One region of the Dyadobacter sp. SRI_021 genome, then DNA from elsewhere that is predicted to be linked to it. Evidence: riboswitches for the same ligand, from Rfam matches in the RefSeq annotation. Region 1 holds a riboswitch; each other region holds the start of a gene.
What was found. A riboswitch is a leader RNA that binds a small molecule or an ion and turns the genes downstream of it on or off. The one in region 1 is predicted to bind cobalamin.
Positions count from the first base shown of each region.

Region 2: another riboswitch for cobalamin. It lies ahead of AC2YIT_RS22810 (TonB-dependent receptor plug domain-containing protein); the one in region 1 lies ahead of AC2YIT_RS17080 (hypothetical protein).
Region 3: another riboswitch for cobalamin. It lies ahead of AC2YIT_RS31195 (TonB-dependent siderophore receptor); the one in region 1 lies ahead of AC2YIT_RS17080 (hypothetical protein).
Region 4: another riboswitch for cobalamin. It lies ahead of metE (5-methyltetrahydropteroyltriglutamate--homocysteine S-methyltransferase); the one in region 1 lies ahead of AC2YIT_RS17080 (hypothetical protein).

Region 1 covers NZ_JBYCZM010000005.1:229,607-231,806, forward strand. Annotated here, with positions in the region: gene AC2YIT_RS17075 (hypothetical protein) at 1-371, opposite strand, end outside; cobalamin riboswitch at 674-941, shown strand; gene AC2YIT_RS17080 (hypothetical protein) at 1,045-1,731, shown strand; gene AC2YIT_RS17085 (TonB-dependent receptor plug domain-containing protein) at 1,734-2,200, shown strand, end outside.
Region 2 covers NZ_JBYCZM010000007.1:313,209-315,408, forward strand. Annotated here, with positions in the region: gene AC2YIT_RS22810 (TonB-dependent receptor plug domain-containing protein) at 1-1,224, opposite strand, end outside; cobalamin riboswitch at 1,275-1,475, opposite strand; gene AC2YIT_RS22815 (DMT family transporter) at 1,540-2,200, shown strand, end outside.
Region 3 covers NZ_JBYCZM010000020.1:12,219-14,418, forward strand. Annotated here, with positions in the region: gene AC2YIT_RS31185 (hypothetical protein) at 1-197, shown strand, start outside; gene AC2YIT_RS31190 (c-type cytochrome) at 237-575, shown strand; cobalamin riboswitch at 791-978, shown strand; gene AC2YIT_RS31195 (TonB-dependent siderophore receptor) at 1,136-2,200, shown strand, end outside.
Region 4 covers NZ_JBYCZM010000001.1:738,627-740,826, forward strand. Annotated here, with positions in the region: gene metE (5-methyltetrahydropteroyltriglutamate--homocysteine S-methyltransferase) at 1-949, opposite strand, end outside; cobalamin riboswitch at 1,171-1,396, opposite strand; gene AC2YIT_RS02945 (6-phosphogluconolactonase) at 1,552-2,200, opposite strand, start outside.

The DNA.
Region 1 (2,200 bases):
GGAGGTAAATCGTATGGTTCAAGAAACTCAATCAGCTTTCTTCTGAATATCTTCATCATCCCATCTGTCGTTTCATTCCGACTAAAACCGGCATGTGCCGAAACCTGCAACATGGCAGATACCTGGTCATTTACCGTATCAAGCCGGAACGTATTGAAGTCCTGAACATCATTCACAGCAGTCGCAGTCCTTCGAAAATCAAAGCAGCCTGAAAAATCAAGATTTGATGTGCGCTGACAGACAAGCAAAATAATCAGCAGGAAACAGAAAGGAACTCCCCAGGCAGCAACACGCCAGGTGAGCGTCGGACCGCAAAGCGGCGAAAACCGACGAATATCCAAACCAGACCCTGCTTCATACCGCGAAAGCATTGTCAACAAGGAAAAGGATGGGTGTTCTGGCTTAGTTCAATGATTGAAAAACTGACCGGGTCGCCGGTGCGATGATTGAATGATTGAATAGTAAATATTCAATCATTCGGTCATTCAATCATTAATCCTTTACAGTTGCGCGACAGCTCGTGACTCCACCACATGGGTGGCCCCGACGATTCCCCCGGAATGCGTTGATACGCAATCCCTTTTCCTGTTGGAGAAGTATGTTAAAGAACTTTTAATGCCGTAAAGTTAGCGGTATTCAGCTATTTTTCTGGCTTATCTCCAACAAAAACACCTAGCTTTGTCTATTCATTGGTTCGCGCCCCCGGCGTGATTAAAAGGGAATCCGGTGCAAATCCGGAGCAGTACCCGCTGCTGTAAGTTCAATAAACGATGTTCTTGTAAGATGTCACTGGGATATAATTTTGAATGATTGAATTTTGAATGATTGAATAAAAAGTATTCGATCATTCAATCATTCAAAATTCAGTCATTCAATCATTACTCCTGGGAAGGCGCAAGAGCTGAACGAGCCAGAAGACCTGCCGTTGAATAATCCGGTTTTGCTTTCGGGAAGAAAGGCAAGAGGAAACGGCAGGCTGCATTGCGGCTGCGCTACTCCCTGCATTCTCCCATAAGTTATGTTTTAATTTATGCGGAAATCCAAATGATCCAGTATCTGCTTATTGACTCGCTGCTCCTGGGTGTGCAGCATTCCTTCGAACCCGACCATATGGCTGCGGTTTCGGTTCTTGCCACGGAAGAAAACAATAGTGCGGCCCCAGGAGCGGTCCGGCCGGGAGCGGCCCAGCCGGGGGTGACCCCACTGAACCCGGCCATTCGATGGAAACTCATTTGGCGATCCTCCCACTGGGCGCTGGGGCATTCACTCACACTAATTCTATTCGCCGTTCTGGTGCTTTTGCTCAAATCTACGATGTCGCTGCACATTGCCGACCAGGTTGAGCTATTAGTCGGCCCGCTGATGATCTGGCTCGGCATTATGGCGATCCGCCGGAATTTCAAAACAGACGCTCCCGTACCGGCGCCAGTCGAACGCAGGGTGAGCCGCTCATTCTGGGTAGGCATGGTGCACGGTCTTGCCGGTACGGGCGGGGCGTGCGCAGTGGCACTTACACTCGCGGCCCGCGATGCCATGACCGCCGTTTGGATCATTGTACTGCAAAGTATCGGCATTATCCTCTCCATGTCAGCGTACGGCTATTTTTTCGCCTTTTCCATCGGCCGTTTCGCCGGGAAACGCGAACGTTTTCTGATGATCGTCAACTACGCGGTCGGTGTATTCTCGATTCTGATCGGCGGTATCACTCTTTTTGAATCATTTCAATTCTAACAATGTATACCCAATTCTACCGCCCCGCCCACATTTCAGTCGGCGGCTTATTGCTCTCACTACTAGCCATTTCAACCGTAGCGCAGTCGGCAGCATCCGCCCAGGAAAGCAACGCGGATTCGACGGCTAAAAAGCTGCTCGATCCGATCGTGGTAACTGCCACCCGTTTTGAAACCAAAAAGGAAAAGATCGCTCAGAAGCTGGATATTATTTCCAAAGAGGATATTCAGATGACGCCCTCCGCCGACCTGACCGATATTGTCCGAAAAGCAGCCGCGGTGGATGTGATCCAGTACCCCAATCTGTCTTCCGGCATCGGTATCAGGGGATTTCGTCCGCAGTTTTCAGGATTAAACCAGCGGACGCTGTTGCTCATCGATGGCCGCCCGGCGGGTGCAACCAACCTTTCCCAGATCAATCTGAATGGTGTTGAACGGATTGAAGTACTGAAAGGCCCCGCGTCGTCACT
Region 2 (2,200 bases), on a different contig from region 1:
AAGGTTGTAAAGCGTTTTCTGAATGAAACTATATTCCACACCAACCGACGGTGTGAACGGTGGATTGAAACCCGTAACGAGGCCCTGCCTAAGGTTAATGGAAGTAGTAATCCGCGCTGTCGGTTGCCAGCGGGTGAGCAGGAAGAAGTCCGTGCGGTTCTCGCTCGCGGGCGAGAGCGCGTATCCGGGCACGCGTGAACGATAATGCGTCCATTCTCCTCCGGTTTTGAGGCGAATAGGATTGATATTGTTGCCAAGATTTAGAAGAAAATCCTTTTCTATTCTCGAAGCGAACTTATCCGTTATTGAATGGTCGGGGTGGGAGAGGTCACCTTTGGCATAATCTATGATGTCGCGTACCCAGGCGGTGCGTAGCGTGAGCGTCCGGACCTGATAGCGGAACATCGTACGATAGGCCGTAGTACGGGTCATTTCACGACCTTGGATATCGTCGGGCGTCAGCGTCAGTTTATTGTCGGTGAGCCAGATGTGTGCGGAAATTTCCTGGTTGTTTTGTCCGTGGAGAAACAGGTCCTGTACAATGCCTTTTTGAAAAGTTTCGGTAGGCAAGAGTGCGTAAGTGTTCCGGGTTGGTTTGGGGTAATCGTTGTTCATCCTGCCATAGTAAAGTGCCGTTTTACCTGAGAAAGCCCATTGGTTGTTTAGTGGCACTAGATAGCGGATATCTGTTCGGCTCTGATGGTTATTGAAGCTATCATATTGTCCGCCATCAGACACATGAAACGGCGTTGCCGATGCGCGGCTGTCAAGCAAAATACTTCCGCCCACGGCATCGGAGCCCACAACACTCGCCGCGGAGCCGTACTGAACCGAAAGCTGGTCGAAACCCGCCACGGGAATGGTGGAAAAGTCCGTTTGTCCAAGTGTAGGCGCATTGATATTGAGCCCGTTCCACAAAACGGCGGTATGGTTGGCGGAGGTGCCCCGGAACGAGGCGGTACTGAGCTGGCCCGGCCCGTAATTTTTAAATGCAATCGGGGTATAAGCGGATAATACGTCACCGATATTCTGATAGCGTACCTGCGCGAGCAAAGCGGAGTCGACGCGCTGGATTTTCAGGCCGCTCATGAATTTTTGCGGGACGAATCCCTTCACGATTACAGGATCGAGGGCGATGGAGTCTTTTTGTGCACAGACTGGCAATGCCAGTGCAAAACTTGCCCATAGCATCCAGTAACCCACAAATCTCCGTTCGCTAAACACTCTAAATCGCAATGATTGGCGGCGATCTTCTGTTTTTCCTCCGAAAACGGTCCGATCAAAATGCTCTGGCAGGTCTCCTGGCTCGTCTTTCGCACCCGGAGCCTTCCCGTCGCAGGACAGTGGCATGAAGAATCGGGCACGTGTTGGCAGACTTACAGTTGCGGGGACAGCTTCCGGTGCTAGCGGAATTCCCTATTAAGCCTAATCGCTGACTAGAAGCAGCTTGTGGCACCAGGCGGGTGCAAAGGTAGGTATTTCCCCCGACTTTCCGTTGTGTACGATAACCGCTATCTTTGCAGCAAATTCTGATTGCTTTTGGCCGCTTCTACTGAAAATTTCCCGACCGCATCCTCCCTGAAAGGCATTTACCTTATGCTCGGCGCCGCATTTTTTTTCTCGCTTACGTCGGCGATCTCGAAATGGCTGGGAAGGGAGTTCCATATTGTACAGCTGGTTTTTTTCAGGAACATTGTTGGGGTGGTTTTTATCATTAGCAGCATCTGGCAACGGCCGCTGAGGCAGGAGGGCGGAAAGTTGGGACTGCTTATTTTCAGAGGTGTAGTAGGAACATTGTCGCTGTACATGCTATTTTATGCAATCCAGACGCTTGGACTCGGCCGGGCTTCTACCTACCAATATACCTACCCAATTTTTCTGGCGCTTTTCTCCTGGCTGCTCATCGGAGAAACACTGAATGGCAAGGAATGGATGGCTATATTCGTTGGTTTTACCGGTATTCTGTTCGTGTTCCGGCCCGATCTTTCGTCGTCGCTGCGGGATAATGCATTAGGTTTGGGCAATGCACTGTTGACGGCCATTTCTTACTTGTCCATCCGCCAGCTTGGTGTCGTGTACGACACACGCGCGATCATCCTTTCATTTATGCTCAGCGGGATTGTAATGCCTATTTTGTCGATGCTGGTCGGTACGTATTATCCTATGGAGCATTTGGATTTTCTGATAGGTACATTCAGAT
Region 3 (2,200 bases), on a different contig from region 1:
CAGCGTTGGATAGTGCCGACCACGCTATGATGGACTGGATGCACCATTACAAAGCGGATACATTGGCGAAACTAGAAGACAATGCTGCCAAGGAATATGTGGATGATCAGACAACCCGAATTTTGGTCGTTCAGCGGAAGCTTAAAAAGAGTATCTCCAGCGCGGAAGCGTATCTGGCAGAACGTAAATCAATGTGATGGCTGCTGCTGTGGACGAGGCTCAAACTCACAAAGAATATGCGTAAAGTATTTTTAGCATTTGTATTGTTGATGGCAGTATCATCAGTTCAAGCACAGCAAAAGCACGAGATAAAAATCCCGGCAGACGTAGAAAAGCTGCTTAGCAAATACACTTGCCTGGCTTGCCACAAAGCGGGTCAGCGGCTTGTTGGCCCCGCTTACTTAGATGTCTCAAAGAAGAAGTATACCAACGCGCAGGTTGTCGAGCTGATCTACAATCCCAAACCTGCAAACTGGCCGGGATATCCGCCTATGGCCCCGATGAAACAGGTTCCTAGGGAAGATGCGCTCAAAATCGCCGCTTGGATCAATTCCATCGCCAAGAAGCACGGTTGAAAAGGGCAAAGTAAAGAAGACAGTAAAATACATAAAGCATGGAGGTGGTTGCCTTCATGCTTTTTTGACGAAAATTGCAGGGTATTTTCAACATTAACCTTTGGGATAGCTCTGAAACTAAAGCGAAACTCCCCTAATCATGGCATACCAGACTCTTTTTTAGCGAGTTCTTCCTATCTTCCTATATCTTTGTGGCCTCAAAAAGTTCTTTACTTTCATTTTCCATCGGGAAAGGTTTTGCTTATCAGCAGATTAATAGGGAATCGTGTGTGAATCACGAACTGTCGCGCAACTGTTAGTAACACTTAAAGTTTATATCGGTGTATATCCACTGTTCAATTCGGATGGGAAGGATGGTATAAATGTTACAAGTCAGGAGACCTGCCTTTCACGTTGACGACGCTTTCGCGGAATAGAGCATGTCGGTCTGGATCTGTTATGTCTGATGGTTTTGGTATCACAAACCAATGCGCCCCTGCGTGATCGTTCCCCTTTGTTCCAAAAAAAGCTTCTTGAAATATTGCAAAGAGCTTTTAACTCATCTAACCATAGTTAAAAGTATGCAAACAACTACATTCTGCTGCTCGCGAACCAACAGCAGGGAGGCGAAAAAAACATTTACCTTATTGCTGTCATTCGCGCTATTACTTAGCTCAATTGCCAGTCTGGGTGCCGGGCCAGGCAGGGTTACAGGCTCGATCCAAAGTGAAAAGGGCGATGCCATTGCCGGGATCAGCGTGCGGTTGGAAGGAACCAGCTATGCGGCCGTAACCGACGCGGACGGCCGGTTTGACATTAAAAACGTCCAGGCAGGAAGCTACACGCTCGTTGCCACCGGCGTGGGCCATGACGCAAAAAAGGACAATATCGTTCTCAAAGATGGTCAGGCGCTGGAATTGAATTACAAAATTAACACCGCCACCAACGAGCTATCCGAAGTCGTGATCAGTACTGTCCGTCGGCAGGCCTATTCAGCCATCAACAAAATCGATGTTCCACTCCGGGATATGCCCATCACCACTTCCACGGTATCGGTCAAAACGATCGAGCAGCGCGGTATCGACGATTTGGGCGAGGCCATGAAAAATACGACCGGCGTGCGGGCCAACAACACTTATGGCGGTTTTCAGCACTTTACGATCCGCGGTTTTTCCAACTTCGTCCTGCTCGTGGACGGTGTCCGTGACGAGCGCCACAACATCTCGACCAGCGCGCCGAACACCAATCTTGCCAATGTCGAATCGATTGAAGTGTTGAAGGGGCCAGCCTCGGTGCTGTTTGGCCATTCGGCGTTAGGCGGGATCATCAATATTGTGAGAAAAAGACCGACTGCGGGCTTTAAGGCAGACTTTTCGGCCAGCTATGGCACATTTAACACACGGCGCATCCGCGCAGGCGCAGGCGGTGCGATCACTGATAAGCTGCGATATCGTGTAGATTTCGGGATGTCAGACACCGACGGATACCGTCATTCAGGCTCTAATACTAACAATGGATACCTTGCCTTGGAATACACACCAACTGATAGAGATCAGTTGTATCTGACCATCGGCGCGAACAAAGACATTTACGACACCGACGCGGGCATTCCGATGCTGGAAGGAAGCAAAGTAGCCCCGGGGATG
Region 4 (2,200 bases), on a different contig from region 1:
TTTGAATCCATTCTAACGATTTTTGATAATCGTTTTTCCAGATATTCCGGCCGTCGACAACGCCCAGCGAGAGCTTTTTGGTGGAAGAGACAAATGCTTCGTCGGCAAGGATCTGTGGTAACGTCTCCGCACCGCGTGTCAGGTCTAAATGCAATGCATCCACCGGTAATGCAGTCGCAATTGCCAGATTATCGTCTAGCGGCCCGAAATAGGTTGTTACCAGAATGCGCAGCTTCGGAAGCGCCTCTCTGATCTGATTGTAAGCGCTTAGAAATGCGAGCTTTTCCTTTTCATTCAAATCCAATACTAATGCCGGCTCATCGAGCTGCACCCATTCGGCACCTCTTGCAGCAAGTTCTTTTAATATGGATATATAAACAGGTAAAAGGCTGTCCAGTAGGTCAATGCGATCGAAGCCACTTTCCTTTTCTTTACCCAAAAGCAAATAGGTAACCGGCCCCAGCAGTACCGGTTTGGTATGAATGCCTTTTTGCAATGCATCTTCAAATTCCAGCAAAACCTTCTCCGAATACCGCTTGAATTTCTGGTCCTTCACAAACTCGGGAACGAGGTAGTGGTAGTTGGTATCAAACCATTTCGTCATCTCCATCGCATTGATATCCAGCCCGTTCTTCTGGTAACCGCGGGCCATTGCGAAATAGAGGTCGAGCTCTTTGTTCGATTTCCCGTCGACCAACTGGTGGTAACGCTCGGGAATGGCGCCTACCATCAGCGAGGTATCGAGAACATGGTCGTAAAGCGAAAAATCATTGGAAGGAATGAGGCCGATGCCTGCAATCTGCTGCGTTTCCCAGTTCTGGTGGCGGATCTTCCGGGCGACTTTCTGCAATGCATCGCGATCGATCGTTCCTCCCCAGAATTGTTCGTTGGCTTTTTTGAGCTCGCGGAGGCTTCCCACGCGCGGGTAGCCAAGGTTGTGTGACAACATACTTTTTGTGTTTAAAGAGTTAATAAAACCCTGTGAAAACACCCTCCCATCCCGACAAAACGCCTGTTGCGGACGGTCGCCGGTACTTCATTCCATCGCGGCAACACGTAGCTACCCTGCGAAACGAACAGATACAGTTTCCCCAAAACAGCCGGGTAGCCTGTGATACTGCAATAAAATGTGGTAAATCAATGCTTGACTACTCCCCACCCGTGAGGGAAAAGCCATTGAGGATGACGGCAAGTCTCCTGGCTTGTATCATTTTTACCGCCCTTCTCGCGCGCCGGGGCGCTGCAATGGGACGCGAGGGTAAAAATTGGCCCTGAATGCTCAGAGCGGATACTTACAGTAGCACGACTGCCCGTGAATTGCACACGGTTCCTTTTTTGTTTTGCTATGTTTTGGCTGAGGGATCCAAAAGCAAAAACCATCACCCCGATTGACGGGCGTTCACAAAGAACTGCGTCAAATTTAGGCGGAAGGCGCATTCGGCCGTAAATGGTCGGCCAATTTCAGTGAAGTGAGTAGAAATTAGCCTTTCGGCAGGATAAAATATCTTATTTGGAGTAAAATAAATGGCGATAAAAGTGATTTCGTATTAGCTAAAAAATCGTCCCGGCCGCATCCGCATCCAGTATAAACTCTGCATTCAAATGATTCTGCAAAACCGTCGCCGGGAAATCCTTTGAAACGGGGAATGCGAGGGCGCGCTGGATTATGGGGGCTTTCGCACGGCTAGAAGCAAGGAGGATCGCAGCGCGTGCTTCGAGAATGTGCCGGATACCGACGGTAATCCCCCGAGTGAGCGTCGTGGGCTGTTTGAAATACTTCTGACCTACTTCAACGGTGACCGTATCAAGCTCAGAAATATGGGCGTAAGTATCCCAGGAGGTACCTGGCTCGTTGAGGGCGAGGTGGCCGTTCATGCCTACGCCCAATATAATAAGGTCGAGACCACCCAGGCTTTCCACGACTTTGTTGATGCGGTCGCATTCGGCTTGCGGATCGAAGGCCTTGCCGTCGAAAAAGACAATCTGGTCGGGACGGAGGCCGACGGGTTTCAGAAAATCGCGGTCGAGGAGGTCACGACAACTGCCGTCGTCGCCGGAACCAAGGCCTATCCATTCGTCGAGGCCGATGAAAATGCATTGGGAGAAATCGACGCGGCCATTCTGGTTGGCCGCTACCAACGCATCGAACATTCCCTTGGGGCTACTGCCGGATGGGAAGCAAATAACCGACGTAGGTTTG